One region of the Rugosimonospora acidiphila genome, then DNA from elsewhere that is predicted to be linked to it. Evidence: predicted binding sites of a transcription regulator. Region 1 holds the regulator's gene; the other holds the start of a gene.

The links. The regulator HspR, encoded in region 1, represses chaperone genes until heat shock. The targets are predictions, from matches to a motif close to TTGAGTNNNNNNNACTCAA.
Positions count from the first base shown of each region.
Region 2: lon (endopeptidase La) is a predicted target of HspR. The motif match lies at 2,459-2,477, and genes of this name have one in related genera.

Region 1 is NZ_BAABJQ010000001.1:80,023-86,833, forward strand. Features, by position in the region: gene dnaK (molecular chaperone DnaK) at 1-106, shown strand, start outside; gene grpE (nucleotide exchange factor GrpE) at 103-816, shown strand; gene dnaJ (molecular chaperone DnaJ) at 914-2,101, shown strand; gene ABEA87_RS00425 (heat shock protein transcriptional repressor HspR) at 2,094-2,528, shown strand; gene ABEA87_RS00430 (Rv0909 family putative TA system antitoxin) at 2,613-2,801, shown strand; gene ABEA87_RS00435 (hypothetical protein) at 2,806-3,240, opposite strand; gene ABEA87_RS00440 (glycoside hydrolase family 18 protein) at 3,560-3,877, opposite strand; gene clpB (ATP-dependent chaperone ClpB) at 3,961-6,552, shown strand; gene ABEA87_RS00450 (hypothetical protein) at 6,578-6,811, shown strand, end outside.
Region 2 is NZ_BAABJQ010000060.1:1,042-7,852, forward strand. Features, by position in the region: gene ABEA87_RS41740 (hypothetical protein) at 1-303, opposite strand, end outside; gene ABEA87_RS41745 (pyridoxal phosphate-dependent decarboxylase family protein) at 408-1,778, shown strand; gene ABEA87_RS41750 (hypothetical protein) at 1,858-2,289, shown strand; gene lon (endopeptidase La) at 2,502-4,838, shown strand; gene ABEA87_RS41760 (hypothetical protein) at 4,900-5,103, opposite strand; gene ABEA87_RS41765 (aldo/keto reductase) at 5,228-6,073, shown strand; gene ABEA87_RS41770 (DMT family transporter) at 6,259-6,811, shown strand, end outside.

The sequences.
Region 1 (6,811 bases):
GGGCCCGCAGGCCAGCGCCGGCGGTGCTGCCGGTAACGGCGGTAACGGTGGCAACGGTGGCGAGGACGTCGTGGACGCCGAGATTGTCGAGGACGACAAGAAGTGAGTGGCACCGAAAGGGACCCGGCGGGCGCTGATGAGGCGCCCGCCGGCGGCACCGAGGAGCGGCAGCCGCCCCTGGTGATCCGGGATCGGCGGAAGATCCGCAAAGACGATCCGATCGAGCAGAACGCTCCGGCCGACGCGCCGGAGCAGCCCGCTGTCGCGGACTCCGGCCCGGAGGCGCAGATTGAGGAGGAGTCCGTGGTGGTCGGCGAGGTCATCGAGCCGAGCGAGGCGCCGGAGGCGGCGTTCGCCGCCGAGCCGTCGTCCGGACCGCTGGGTGCCGAACTGGCCGCGCTGCGCGCGGAGTTGGACGAACGCGTACGGGACCTGCAACGGGTCACCGCCGAGTACGCCAACTACCGCAAGCGGGTGGACCGGGACCGGGCGCTGGTCGGTGAGCAGGCGACGGGCGGAGTCCTGGTCGCGCTGCTGCCGGTGCTGGACGACCTGGACCGGGCCCGCGAGCACGGCGACCTGGTCGGGCCGTTCGGGTCGGTGGCCGAGCAACTGCTCGGTTCGCTGACCAAGTTCGGGCTGACCGCGTTCGGCGAGAAGGGCGACCCGTTCGACCCGACGGTGCACGAGGCGGTCGCGCACCTGACCTCGGCCGACGTGGCCGAACCGACCTGCGTGGACATCCTTCGCAGGGGCTATCTGCTCGGGGAACGTTTGCTGCGTCCGGCGTTGGTCGCGGTGGCCGATCCCGAGTGACACCAGGAACTCAACAACTGAGCAGGGGAGGTGGCGGCGTCATGGGTGTGGAGCGCGTTGTTTCTCATGGCGCCGGCGAGCGTAGCGAGGCGGCGTCATGAGCTCTAAAGACTGGCTGGAGAAGGACTTCTACGCCATCCTCGGCGTGTCCCAGTCCGCTCCGTCCGATGAGATCAAGAAGGCGTACCGCAAGCTCGCGCGGGAGCTGCATCCGGACCGCAATCCGGGCAACGTCGAGGCGGAGGACCGGTTCAAGGCGGTATCCGAGGCCTACGACGTGCTCTCGGACGACCGCAAGCGCAAAGAGTACGACGAGATGCGCCAGCTGTTCGGCTCCGGCGCGTTCCGCCGGGGCTCACGGGGCGGCGGCGGGCCCGGTGGTGGTCCGTTCACCATGTCGGACATCTTCGGTGACGCGGCCGCCGGTACGGCGACCGGTGACCGCAGGTTCGGCGGCGCGGGCTTCTCCGACCTGTTCAGCTCGATCTTCTCGGGTGGCGGTGCACGCACCGCCACCCGGCGCGGGCCGGCACGGGGACGGGACGTCGAGGCCGAGGTTTCGCTGGACTTCCGGGACGCGGTCAACGGCGCGACGCTGCCGCTGACGCTGCGCGCGCCGGGCGTCTGCGACACCTGTAACGGCAGCGGGGCCAAGCCCGGCACCCAGCCGCGGACCTGCCCGGTCTGCCACGGCGCCGGGGTCACGACCAGCAACCAGGGCTCGTTCAGCTTCGCCGAGCCGTGCCGGGAGTGCCAGGGTGTCGGGACGATCGTGGACGAGAAGTGCCCGGAGTGTCACGGGACGGGCGGGGTCACCAAGACCCGCACCCTCAACGTGCGCATCCCGCCGGGCGTCGCCGACGGTCAGAAGATCCGGCTGGCCGGCCGGGGCGAGCCGGGCGAGCGGGGCGGCCCGCCCGGGAACCTGTTCGTGCTGATCAAGGTCAAGGAAGACCCGCTGTTCGGCAGGTACGGGGACGACCTCACGCTGTCCGTGCCGATCACGTTCCCCGAGGCCGTGAATGGGGTAGACCTGCGGGTACCTACCCTGAACGGCTCGGTGACCGTGCGGGTCCCGGCGGGTACGCCGTCCGGGCGCACCCTGCGGGTGCGTGGCAAGGGCGTACCGCGGCGCGAGGGCACACCCGGTGATCTGCTGGTCACGGTCGACGTGGTGGTACCGAAAGACCTCCCGGAGTCGGCCCGGGAGGCGCTGCAGACCTACGCGGCGTCGGCCCCGGCCGCGCCCCGGGAACACATCGATCGGCAGGTGCGCCATGAGTGATGAGTTCGTGATCTCTATCGAGCACGCCTCCGACGCCAAGGTGCTCATCATTTCGGTGGCGGCCCGGCTGGCCGGCATGCATCCGCAGACGCTGCGCCAGTACGACCGGATGGGTCTGGTCCAGCCGGGTCGGGCCGCCGGTGGGGGTCGGCGCTACAGCGCCCGGGACGTCGTGCTGCTCCGGGAGATCCAGCGGCTCAGCCAGGAGGACGGCGTCAACCTGGCCGGGGTCAAACGGATCATCGAGCTGGAGCAGCTGGTGACCGAGTTCCAGCAGCGGATCATGGACCTGGAGGCGGACCTCGCCGACGCTCAGCGCCGCCTGGCGCAGATCATGGCGTACGGCGGGAGCCGCGACCTGGCCCGTACCCGGGACACGAGCACCGCGCTGGTGGTATGGCGGCCGCGCCGGTCCGGAGCCGATTAGTCATTTCGGACCGGCCTCACCCCCTCCTGACGTACCTTGACCTGGAGTGATCGATCAACTGACGTCGGGACGGGGGGATACGTCATGGGGATGACAGACAAGGCCAAGCAGAAGGTGAAAGAGGCCGTCGACAAGGCCGGTAACAAGGCCGACGACATGAGCGGCAACAAGCACGGCGAAGAGATGGACAAGGGACAGAGCCGGATGAACGAGGGCACCGACTCGATGAACCAGCCGCAGATGGGCCAGCAGAAGCCCAATCAGCAGCAATAGTCCGTCAGGACGACAGGCGGCGAGGGTGGCGAACGAGGCCGCCCTCGCACCAGTCGCGGTAGTCGAACAGTTCGGGCCGGGCCAGCAGCATCCGCACGTTGTGCGCCCAGATCCGCAGCAGGTCGTCGCCGTCGTGCTCGACGTGCTCGACCATCTTGCGCAGCCGGCGCTTGGGGTGCGCCCGGAAGTTCGTGCGGATCGCGTCGGCGGCGTAGATGTACAGGCAATGCACGGCGAACCGGCGGGCGGGGCACTGCCGGTCCATCGCCAGCTCCATCAGGGTGGAGATCAGATGGTCACCGGAGACCAGCAGGTCCCAGTCCGGGGGCATGGTGTGCAGCGGGACGGCGTCGGGCTGATGAGCCCACGCGCGCAACTCCGCCGGGCTTGGATCCACCGGATTGGCGAAGCCTTGAAAGACCGACTGTGCAGCGCCCACCGTTAACACTCCCGCGATACCGAACCCGCTGAGGTGGCGTCACGTTAGCCCGCGAGTCCCCGTGAACGGAAGACTTCAGAATGTAATTCACGACCCGTGAGCAGCGAACTGTGAACTATCGAGCGGTTGCTCCGCTTTATCGGCGGCAGGGCGGAGCCGTTCGCACGGAGTGAGCTGCCGGTTCGTTCGATCATCGGCGGGTCTACTACCAGCGGGTAACATCGTCTACGCGATCTTGTGCCGTGTCAAGTGGCTCAGCGGTCGGCGGTGTGGCCGGGCCGGCCCGTCGTGGGGGCCGGCCCGGCCGAGGCCGGCGGGCTCAGCCCGTGAAGCCGCCGAAGATGCCGGTGAACCAGCTTCTGCCCGTCCGCGATGCTGAAGATCGGGCCGGTGTCGTTATACGCCCGATCATCGGCGTCACACCGAGCATCCGGTGCAGCGCGGCGGAGGTGAGGTCGGGCCAGATCGCCGCCATCTGGGTGAGCGTCGAGTTGGCCGCCGCGATCACCGCGTCGCCCCACTCGCGCGACGATCCGAAATCCATCGTCATCGGGTTCACGATGCCCACGTTCGTCCCCGCCCATCGCTCGCAGGAGGGGCCCTTCGGCGCCGAGCCGAAAAAAATGTGATCGGGCACACCCCTCCCCGAGCAAAGTTGAGCGGAATAGACTCAAGTCCGGCCGTGTCGTATCCCATGGATCGTTCTGAACAGGGGAGCCGATGAACATTGAGCGTCTGACCACGAAGAGCCGCGAGGTCGTCAGCGGCGCGATAGCGACAGCGACCCAGCGGGGTCACGCCACCGTGGAAGTGTGGCATCTGCTGCTCGCGCTCCTGGACACGGGTGGTTCGACCGCCCCGGCGCTGCTGCGGGCGGTTGGCGCGAACCCCGCGGACATCCGCCGGGCGGCCCTGAGGTCGGTGGAGTCGCAGCCGTCCGCCCGGGGATCGAGCGTGGCGGAGCCGAACATCTCCCGGGAGATGGTCAACGCGGTCAACGCCGCGGAGTCCATCGCCCGGCCGCTGGGGGACGAGTACGTCTCCACCGAGCACCTGCTCGCCGGGCTCGCGCAGGTCGGCGGCGCCGTCGCCAAGCTGCTGCAGGAGTCGGGCGCGACCGAGAAGAGCCTGGTCGCCGCCTTCCCGCAGATCCGTGGCGGTGACCGCCGGGTGACCAGCCCGGACCCGGAGCAGCAGTACCAGGCGCTGGAGAAGTACGGCGTCGACCTGACCGCCAAGGCGCGGGAGGGCAAGATCGATCCGGTGATCGGCCGGGACTCGGAGATCCGCCGGGTGATCCAGGTGCTGTCCCGTCGCACCAAGAACAACCCCGTGCTCATCGGAGAGCCGGGCGTCGGCAAGACCGCGATCGTCGAGGGCCTGGCCCAGCGCATCGTGGCCGGCGACGTCGCGGAGTCCCTGCGCGACAAGCGGCTGATCAGCCTGGACCTGCCCGCCATGGTGGCCGGCGCGCAGTACCGCGGCCAGTTCGAGGAGCGGCTCAAGTCGGTCCTCGAGGAGATCAAGAGCAGTGACGGCCAGGTCGTCACCTTCATCGATGAGCTGCACACTGTCGTCGGCGCCGGCAAGGGCGAGGGCTCGATGGACGCCGGCAACATGCTCAAGCCGATGCTGGCCCGTGGCGAGCTGCGGATGGTCGGCGCGACGACGCTCGACGAGTACCGCGAGCACGTCGAGAAGGACCCGGCGCTGGAGCGGCGGTTCCAGCCGGTACTGGTCGGCGAGCCGTCCATCGAGGACACCATCGGCATCCTGCGCGGCCTCAAGGAGCGCTACGAGGTGCACCACGGCGTGCGTATCACCGACGCGGCCCTGGTCGGCGCGGCCACCCTCTCCGATCGGTACATCGCCGACCGGTTCCTGCCGGACAAGGCGATCGACCTGGTCGACGAGGCGGCCTCTCGGCTGCGCATGGAGATCGACTCACGTCCGGTCGAGGTTGACGAGATCGAGCGGGCCGTGCGCCGCATGGAGATCGAGGAGATGGCGCTGGCCAAGGAGCCCGACCCGGCCTCGGCGCAGCGGCTGGAGCGGCTGCGCCGCGAGCTGGCCGACCGGCGGGAACAGTTGGCGGTGCTGTCCGAGCGGTGGCTCACCGAGAAGGCGCACATCCAGAAGATCTCCGCGGCCAAGGAGCAACTGGAGACGCTGCGCGGCGAGGCCGACCGGGCCGAGCGGGACGCCGACCTGGGTCGGGCCTCGGAGCTGCGGTACGGGCGGATCCCCGCGCTGGAGATCGAGCTGAGCCGTGCCGAGGCGGAGCTGGCCGGCCTGCAGGCCGACGGCGCGATGCTCAAGGAGGAGGTCGGCGTCGACGACATCGCCGCGGTGGTCTCCCTGTGGACGGGCATCCAGGCCGGGCGGCTGATGGAGGGCGAGACCGCCAAGCTGCTGCGGATGGAGGAGTCGCTGGCCTCCCGCGTGGTCGGGCAGGCCGAGGCGGTCACGGCGGTATCCGACGCGGTGCGCCGGGCGCGTGCCGGCATCGCCGACCCGGACCGGCCCACCGGCAGCTTCCTGTTCCTCGGCCCCACCGGGGTCGGCAAGACCGAGCTGGCCAAGGCGCTGGCGGAGTTCCTGTTCGACGACGAGCGGGCGATGGTACGCATCGACATGAGCGAGTACGGCGAAAAGCACTCCGTCGCCCGGCTCGTCGGCGCGCCGCCCGGCTACATCGGGTACGAGGAGGGCGGCCAGCTCACCGAGTCGGTACGACGCCGCCCGTACTCGGTCATCCTGCTCGACGAGGTGGAAAAGGCCCACCCGGACGTGTTCGACGTGCTGCTGCAGGTGCTCGACGACGGCCGGCTCACCGATGGCCAGGGTCGGACCGTGGACTTCCGCAACGCGATCCTGATCCTCACCTCGAACCTGGGCTCGCACGCCATCGCCGACCCGGCGCTGAGCGACGAACAGCGCAGGGAGGCGGTGCTGTCGACGGTGCGCACGCACTTCAAGCCCGAATTCCTGAACCGGCTGGACGACATAGTGGTGTTCGGGGCGCTGTCCGCGACCGAGCTGGAGTCCATCGTGAATATCCAGCTGGACAGCCTGCGCAAGCGGCTGACCGACCGGCGGCTGACCCTGCGGGTCGAGGATCCGGCGAAGGAGTGGCTGGCGCGGGGCGGGTACGACCCGATCTACGGTGCCCGCCCGCTGCGCCGGCTGGTCCAGTCGGCGATCGGTGACCAGCTGGCCCGCGCCCTGCTCAGCGGCAAGGTGCGTGACGGCGACACGGTCCGGGTCGAGCTCAACGAGAGCAAGGACGGGCTGGCGGTGACCGCTGGCTGAACCGCTCGCCGGTAACCTCTGCCCGGTGAGTCATCCCACCCAGCCCCCGACCCCCCGATGGCGACGGCCCTGGACCGTCACCGTCGCCATCGGCGCACTGCTCGGCACGGCCGCGGTACTGCTGGCGCAGGCCGCGGCCGTGCTGTATGACCTGGTCAACTACGGCAAGCTGGTGGACCTGGCCGGCGAGCTCACCCACGCCAGCGCGGCCGACATCGGCACCGAGAAGTCCCAGAGCGACACCAGCGACGCCACCACG
Region 2 (6,811 bases), on a different contig from region 1:
GGCCCGCATTGAGCCGGGGACGGTCAGGATGTAGAACTCGCCGTCCTCGCCGATCGCGAGGGTGTGGTCGGCGCCCAGGTACCAGCCGCGCAGGCCGGTCCGGTACCGGGTGCGTCCGTCGTACCCCTGGGCCGACAGCGACCGGGTCGGCAGGCCCCGCTCCCGCGCGTCCCGGACGAAGCCGGCGATCAGCTCCCGGGCCTGTCCGGCCTCGGCAGCCTCCCGCCGGTCCCGCTCGGCCGCGTGCGCGGCGATCGCCCGGCTCCGCTGGCGAGCCCAGTCCTGATCGGTGCCCTCGCTCATCCGACCAGGGTAGGCCGCCGCTCCCCGCAGATCATCGTGCCGTGATCACCGCCCTGGTGGCCGGCTATCGTGTCGGCCGACGGCTGGGGCGAGAGGGGCGGCGGATGGACCTGCGAGGGTGGCTGGAACAGGCGGTCGACTGGCACGAGCGGTGGGCCGGCGGCTTCGGCGAGTACCAGCCGCACCCCGCGCTCGACGTCGGGCAGGAGCGCTTCGCCGAGGCGTTCGGCGAGCTCACCGAGCGGTTGGGCGGCGACAACTACCCGTTCTTCCATCCCCGGTACGCGGGCCAGATGCTCAAGCCGCCGCACCCCGCCGCGATCGCCGGCTACGTGGCGGCGATGCAGATCAACCCCAACAACCACGCCCTGGACGGCGGCCCGGCAACCGCCGAGCTGGAGAAGGAGGTCGTCGCCCAGCTGGCCGCCATGTTCGGCCTCGGCACGCACCTGGGTCACCTGACCACCAGCGGCACCATCGCCAACCTCGAGGCGCTGTTCGTGGCCCGGGAGACCCACCCGGGGCTGGGCGTGGCGTACAGCGCGGACAGCCACTACACCCACGAGCGCATGTGCCACCTGCTGGGCGTGGAGGGGCACCCGGTGCCGGTGGACGCGGCCGGGCGGATGGATCTGACGGCGCTGGAGCAGCTGCTGGCCACCGGCCGGATCGGTACGGTCGTGTTGACCGCGGGGACCACCGGGCTGGGCGCGGTCGACCCGATCCACGAGGCGCTGCCGCTGCGCGAGCGGTACGGGGTGCGGCTGCACGTGGACGCCGCGTACGGCGGCTTCTTCGCCCTGATCGCCGACGACTCCCCGGACGGGGTGGCGTCCGCGCCCTGGCGGGCGATAGCCGGCTGCGATTCGGTGGTGGTCGACCCGCACAAGCACGGGCTGCAGCCCTACGGGTGCGGTGCGGTGCTGTTCGCCGACCCGGCGGTCGGCCGCTTCTACCGGCACGACTCGCCGTACACCTACTTCACTTCCGACCAGTTGCACCTGGGCGAGATCTCGCTGGAGTGCAGCCGGTCCGGGGCGTCGGCCGCCGCGCTGTGGCTGACGCTGCGCCTCCTGCCGCTGACGGACAAGGGGTTGGGTGGCGTGCTGCGCCCGGGCCGCCGGGCGGCGCTGCGCTGGGCCGAGTTGCTGGCCGGCTCGGCTCACCTGGCCCCGTACCAGCGGCCGGAGCTGGACATCGTGGCGTACCTGCCCCGCCGCGCCACGCTCTCGCAGGTCGACGAGGCGTCGGAGTGGCTGATGCGGCGCGGCATGACGGACTCGGCCGACCCGGTGTACCTGGCGACGTACGCGGTGACCGGCCAGTCCCTGCGCGAGCGCGGCCACCGGGTCACCGCCGACGTGCCACGCGGCCGGATCCTGCGCAGCGTGCTGATGAAGCCGGAGGCCGAGGAGTACCTGGACCGGCTGCACGGGCGGGTCGAGGAGCTGGCGGCGATGTGCCACGTTTCGTGACGGTCGGTGCGTCGCGGGCCGGATCCGGTCACAAGCCCCACAATGTGCTATCAGGGGGATGATCGCCTAGGGGGGTGTCATGGAAATCGGTGGTGTGGAGACCGTGGCGGAGTTCGTGCGGCGCACCGAGGGCCCGGCCGTGCCCTTTGTGCCGGAGTGGTACCCGTGGGTCTACGCCCACCACTACCTGCGGCTGGAGGCCGGCAGCCTGCCGGAGCGGTTCCGCCGGGGCGGTGAACCGATCTCGTTGGCCGAGGCCGAGGACCTGGTCTACCTGTGGTGCGGGCTGTCCGGGGAGGGCATACAGCGGGCCGCCCGGGCGTTGGCCGACGCGTACCTGCGCCGGTGGGGGATGGTCCGGAGCGGGGCGGACGACGAGCGGGTCGGCCCGGCCGCCAGGTCCGGAGGGCGCGTGACGCGCCGGCAGTCGCAGACCGGCCGGGTGCCGGGCGGTTCCCGCCGTACCCGCCGGGCGCCGGCTGCCATCGCGCCCGATACCCGCTCCGCCTGACGAACTCCGCTCGTCAAGGGGCCGAAGATTCGCCCGGCGGGCGGAAATTCGCCCGATGGGCCGGGAAGTTCGCCTGAGTCCGGGCCCGAAGCGGGGTGCTCGGTGAGGCTCTGCGGTGACGGCGGTCACATCCGGGCCCCGGGAAGGAACAGAACCTCGTCGCGAAAACTTGAGTGGGTCAGGCTCATGATTACGCGATTACAGAGGTGCGCATGTCTACTCTTCCGGTTCTCCCGCTGACCGACGAGGTACTGCTGCCCGGCATGGTCATTCCGGTGACCCTGGACTCGAGCACCCAGGCCGCGATCGACGCCGCCCGGACCACCGGCGACAAGACGCTGCTCGCGGTGCCCAGGCTGGACGGCGAGTACGGACCGGTCGGCACCATAGCGACAATTGACAAGATCGGCCGGCTGCCCAGTGGTGAACCCGCCGCGGTGATCCGGGGGCTGTCCCGCGCCCGGATCGGCTCCGGGGTACCCGGGCCGGGTGCCGCGCTGTGGGTCGAGGCGACCCCGCTGGAGGTTCCGGCGCCCACCGGCAAGACCCGGGAACTGGCCCGCGACTACAAGGCGCTGGTCACCTCGGTGCTGCAACGGCGGGGGGCGTGGCAGGTCATCGACGCGGTCGAGCGGATGACCGACCTCGGCGAGTTGGCGGACTCCGCCGGGTACTCGCCGTGGATCAGCCTGTCCCAGAAGGTCGAGCTGCTCGCCGCGACCGATCTGACCACCCGGTTCGAGCTGCTGGTCGGCTGGCTGCGCGACCACGTGGCCGAGCAGGAGGTCACGGAGAAGATCAGCGAGGACGTCCGCGAGGGCATGGAGAAGAGCCAGCGGGAGTTCCTGCTCCGCCAGCAGCTGGCCGCGATCCGCAAGGAACTGGGCGAGGACGAGCCGGACGGTGCCGGCGACTACCGGACCCGGGTGGAGAGCGCCGACCTGCCGGACAAGGTCCGCGAGGCGGCCCTGCGTGAGGTGGGCCGGCTGGAGCGGGCCAGCGACCAGTCCCCGGAGTCGGGCTGGATCCGCACCTGGCTGGACACGGTGCTGGAGCTGCCGTGGAACGCCCGTACCGAGGACAACACCGACCTGGCCGCGGCGCGCGAGGTGCTCGACGCCGACCACGCCGGCCTCGACGACGTGAAGGACCGCATCCTGGAGTACCTGGCGGTGCGCAACCGCCGGGCGGCGCGCGGTCTGCACGTGGTGGGCGGGCGCGGCTCCGGCGCGGTACTGGCGCTGGCCGGGCCTCCCGGTGTCGGCAAGACCAGCCTCGGCGAGTCCGTGGCGCGGGCGCTCGGCCGCAAGTTCGTCCGGGTGTCGCTCGGCGGCGTACGGGACGAGGCCGAGGTTCGCGGTCACCGGCGTACGTACGTCGGCGCGATGCCGGGCCGGATCGTGCGGGCCATCCGCGAGGCGGGTTCGATGAACCCGGTGGTGCTGCTGGACGAGGTGGACAAGCTGTCCGCGGGCGGCTTCTCCGGCGACCCGGCCGCGGCCCTGCTGGAGGTGCTGGACCCGGCGCAGAACCACACGTTCCGCGACCACTACCTGGAGATCGACCTCGACCTCTCGGACGTGCTGTTCCTGGCCACCGCCAACGTGGTGGACACCATCCCCGGCCCGCTGTTGGACCGGATGGAGCTGGTGACCCTGGACGGTTACACCGAGGCGGAGAAGGTCGCCATCGCCCGGGATCACCTGTGGCCGCGGCAGCTGGAGCGGGCCGGCCTGACCGCCGACGAGGTGACCATCGACGACGAGGCGCTGGGGCGCATCGCCGGCGAGTACACCCGGGAGGCGGGCGTCCGTCAGCTCGAGCGTGGGCTCGCGAAGGTGCTTCGTAAGGTCGCTGTCGAATTGGCGGCGAAGGCCGGGTCGGTGCACGTCGGTGGGGACAACCTCGCGACGTACCTGGGCCGTCCCCGGTTCGTGTTCGAGTCGGCCGAGCGCACGGCGGTGCCTGGCGTGGCCACCGGACTCGCGGTGACCGGTGCCGGCGGGGACGTGCTGTTCATCGAGGCCACCGCCATGGACGGTGAGTCGGGGCTGACCCTGACCGGCCAGCTCGGTGACGTCATGAAGGAGTCGGCGCAGATCGCCTGGTCGTACCTGCGCTCGCACGGCCGGCAGTTGGGCATCGACCCGAGCGGGTTGGTGGGCAAGCGGATCCACCTGCACGTGCCGGCCGGCGCGGTGCCCAAGGACGGTCCGAGCGCCGGCATCACGATGGTGACCGCGCTGGCCTCGCTGGCCTCCGGCCGGCCGGTGCGCCCGGAGTTCGGGATGACCGGTGAGGTCACCCTGGCCGGCCGGGTGCTGCCGATCGGTGGCGTGAAGCAGAAGCTGCTCGCCGCCCACCGGGCCGGGCTGACCGAGGTCATCATTCCGGCACGCAACGAGCCGGACCTGGATGACCTGCCGGACGAGGTGCGCAAGGCGCTGACCATCCACGTGACCGGCGAAGTGTCGGAGGTGCTGCGGCTGGCGCTGCGGCCCGCCGAGTCCGAGACGGGTGCGCAGCCGTTGGTCGGGGCGGCCGCCTGAGGTCGGTGAGAAACGCAGTGGGGGCACCGGGGAAACCCGGTGCCCCCACTGCGTTTCCGGCTCACTCCGGCTCGGGCTCGACCTCGACCTCGCTGGGCAGTCGACGGTTCGCGGGTGCCTTCGGTCCGTACGGGGAGGTCTGCGCCTCGGGTACCGGCTGGCCCCGCCTGCGCTGGCTCTCCTGGCCCGCCCCCGGCGCCCGGTTCTCCGCGCTGTCCTGCACCAAGGGGTCCCGTCCGCTGCGGCGCATCTCTGGTTGCTGCACATTCGGCATGGTTCGGGCCTACCCGCAGTCTTGGTTAACAAACGGGTTAGTCGGCGGCCTCAGGGGTAGATGATCGTTATATTGTCGTTGCCCCCGTGCCCCGCCGCATGACACCGGAGCCCTCATGACCGCAGTGATACCCGCCCTCACCATGCCGTCGAGCCAGCAGCTGCCGGTGCTGGGCCACGGCACGTGGTATCTGGGCGAGCGATCGAACACCCGGTCGGAGGAGATCGCGGCGCTGCGCCTGGGTCTCGACCTGGGCATGACGATGATCGATACCGCCGAAATGTACGGCGACGGTGCCGCCGAGGAACTCGTCGGGGAGGCCATCGCGGGCCGCCGCGATCGGGTCTTCCTGGTCGACAAGGTGCTGCCCGACAACGCCAGCGCGCGGGGCACCATCCAGGCGTGCCAGCGCAGCCTGCGCCGGCTGCGTACCGACCACATCGACCTGTACCTGCTGCACTGGCGTGGCGGGTACCCGCTGGCGGAGACCATCGAGGGCTTCTCCCGGCTGATCGACTCCGGCGAGATCGGCCAGTGGGGCGTGAGTAACTTCGACGCCGACGACCTGGACGAGCTGCTGCGCACCGACGGAGGCAAGTCCTGCGCGGCCAACCAGATCCTCTACAACCTCACCCGTCGCGGGCCCGAGTTCGATCTGCTGCCGGCGTGCCGGCTGGCCAACATCCCGGTGATCGCGTACTCGCCCATCGAGCAGGGGCGGCTGCTCGACAACCCGGAGATCACCGCCGTGGCCTCCCGGCACGACGTGACGCCCGCCCAGGTGGCGCTGGCCTGGGTGCTGCGCCGGGAGGGCGTGGCCGCCATTCCCCGCTCCGGCAACCCGGGGCACGTGGCGGAGAACGCGGCCTGCCTCGACGTGCACCTCGACGACGAGGACCTCGCCCGGTTGGACGCGGCGTACCCGCCGCCGACCGCCGCGAGACCGCTCGAGATGCTCTGACCGCCCGGCGACCCGCCGGTTGACGATTCCTGCCCACAGAGGTCGATGGCGCATGCCCGCGGATGGTCCGCCGGAACCGTGTATGACGACGCCCGGGCGGATACCGCGACTGAAAACCCTATCGACCCTGCAAGGACCGGAGGGCACAATCGCTCCTGACTTGGACGACTGAGGGGGAGGCTGCGGTGTCGCGGCGTGGGTGGCTGCTGTTCATGGCGATGGGTCTGATCTGGGGCGTGCCGTACCTGTTGATCAAGGTTTCGGTCGGCGTCCTGTCGCCGGTGTCGCTGGTGTTCCTGCGCACCGGCCTGGGCGCGCTGCTGCTGCTGCCGCTGGCCGGCGCCCGGGGCCAGCTCCGCCCGCTGCTGCGGCACTGGCCGGCCGTGCTGGTCTTCACGGCGGCCGAGGTGGCGGTGCCGTGGCTGCTGCTGGCCAGCGCCGAGCAGCGGCTGGACAGCTCGCTGTCCGGCCTGCTGATCGCCGCCGTACCGCTGTTCGGGGCGTTGCTGGCCTGGGCCAGCGGCACCGAGCGTCCGGGCGGGATGCGGCTGACCGGGCTGCTGGTCGGGCTGGTCGGGGTGGCCGCGCTGGTCGGGCTGGACGTGCACGGCGGCGACCTGAGGGCGCTGGTCGAGATGGCCGGCGTGGTGATCGGGTACGCGGTCGGGCCGTACGTGCTCGCCCGGTACCTGTCCGACGTGCCGGGTGCCGTTGTGACCGCGGTGTCGCTGGGGCTGA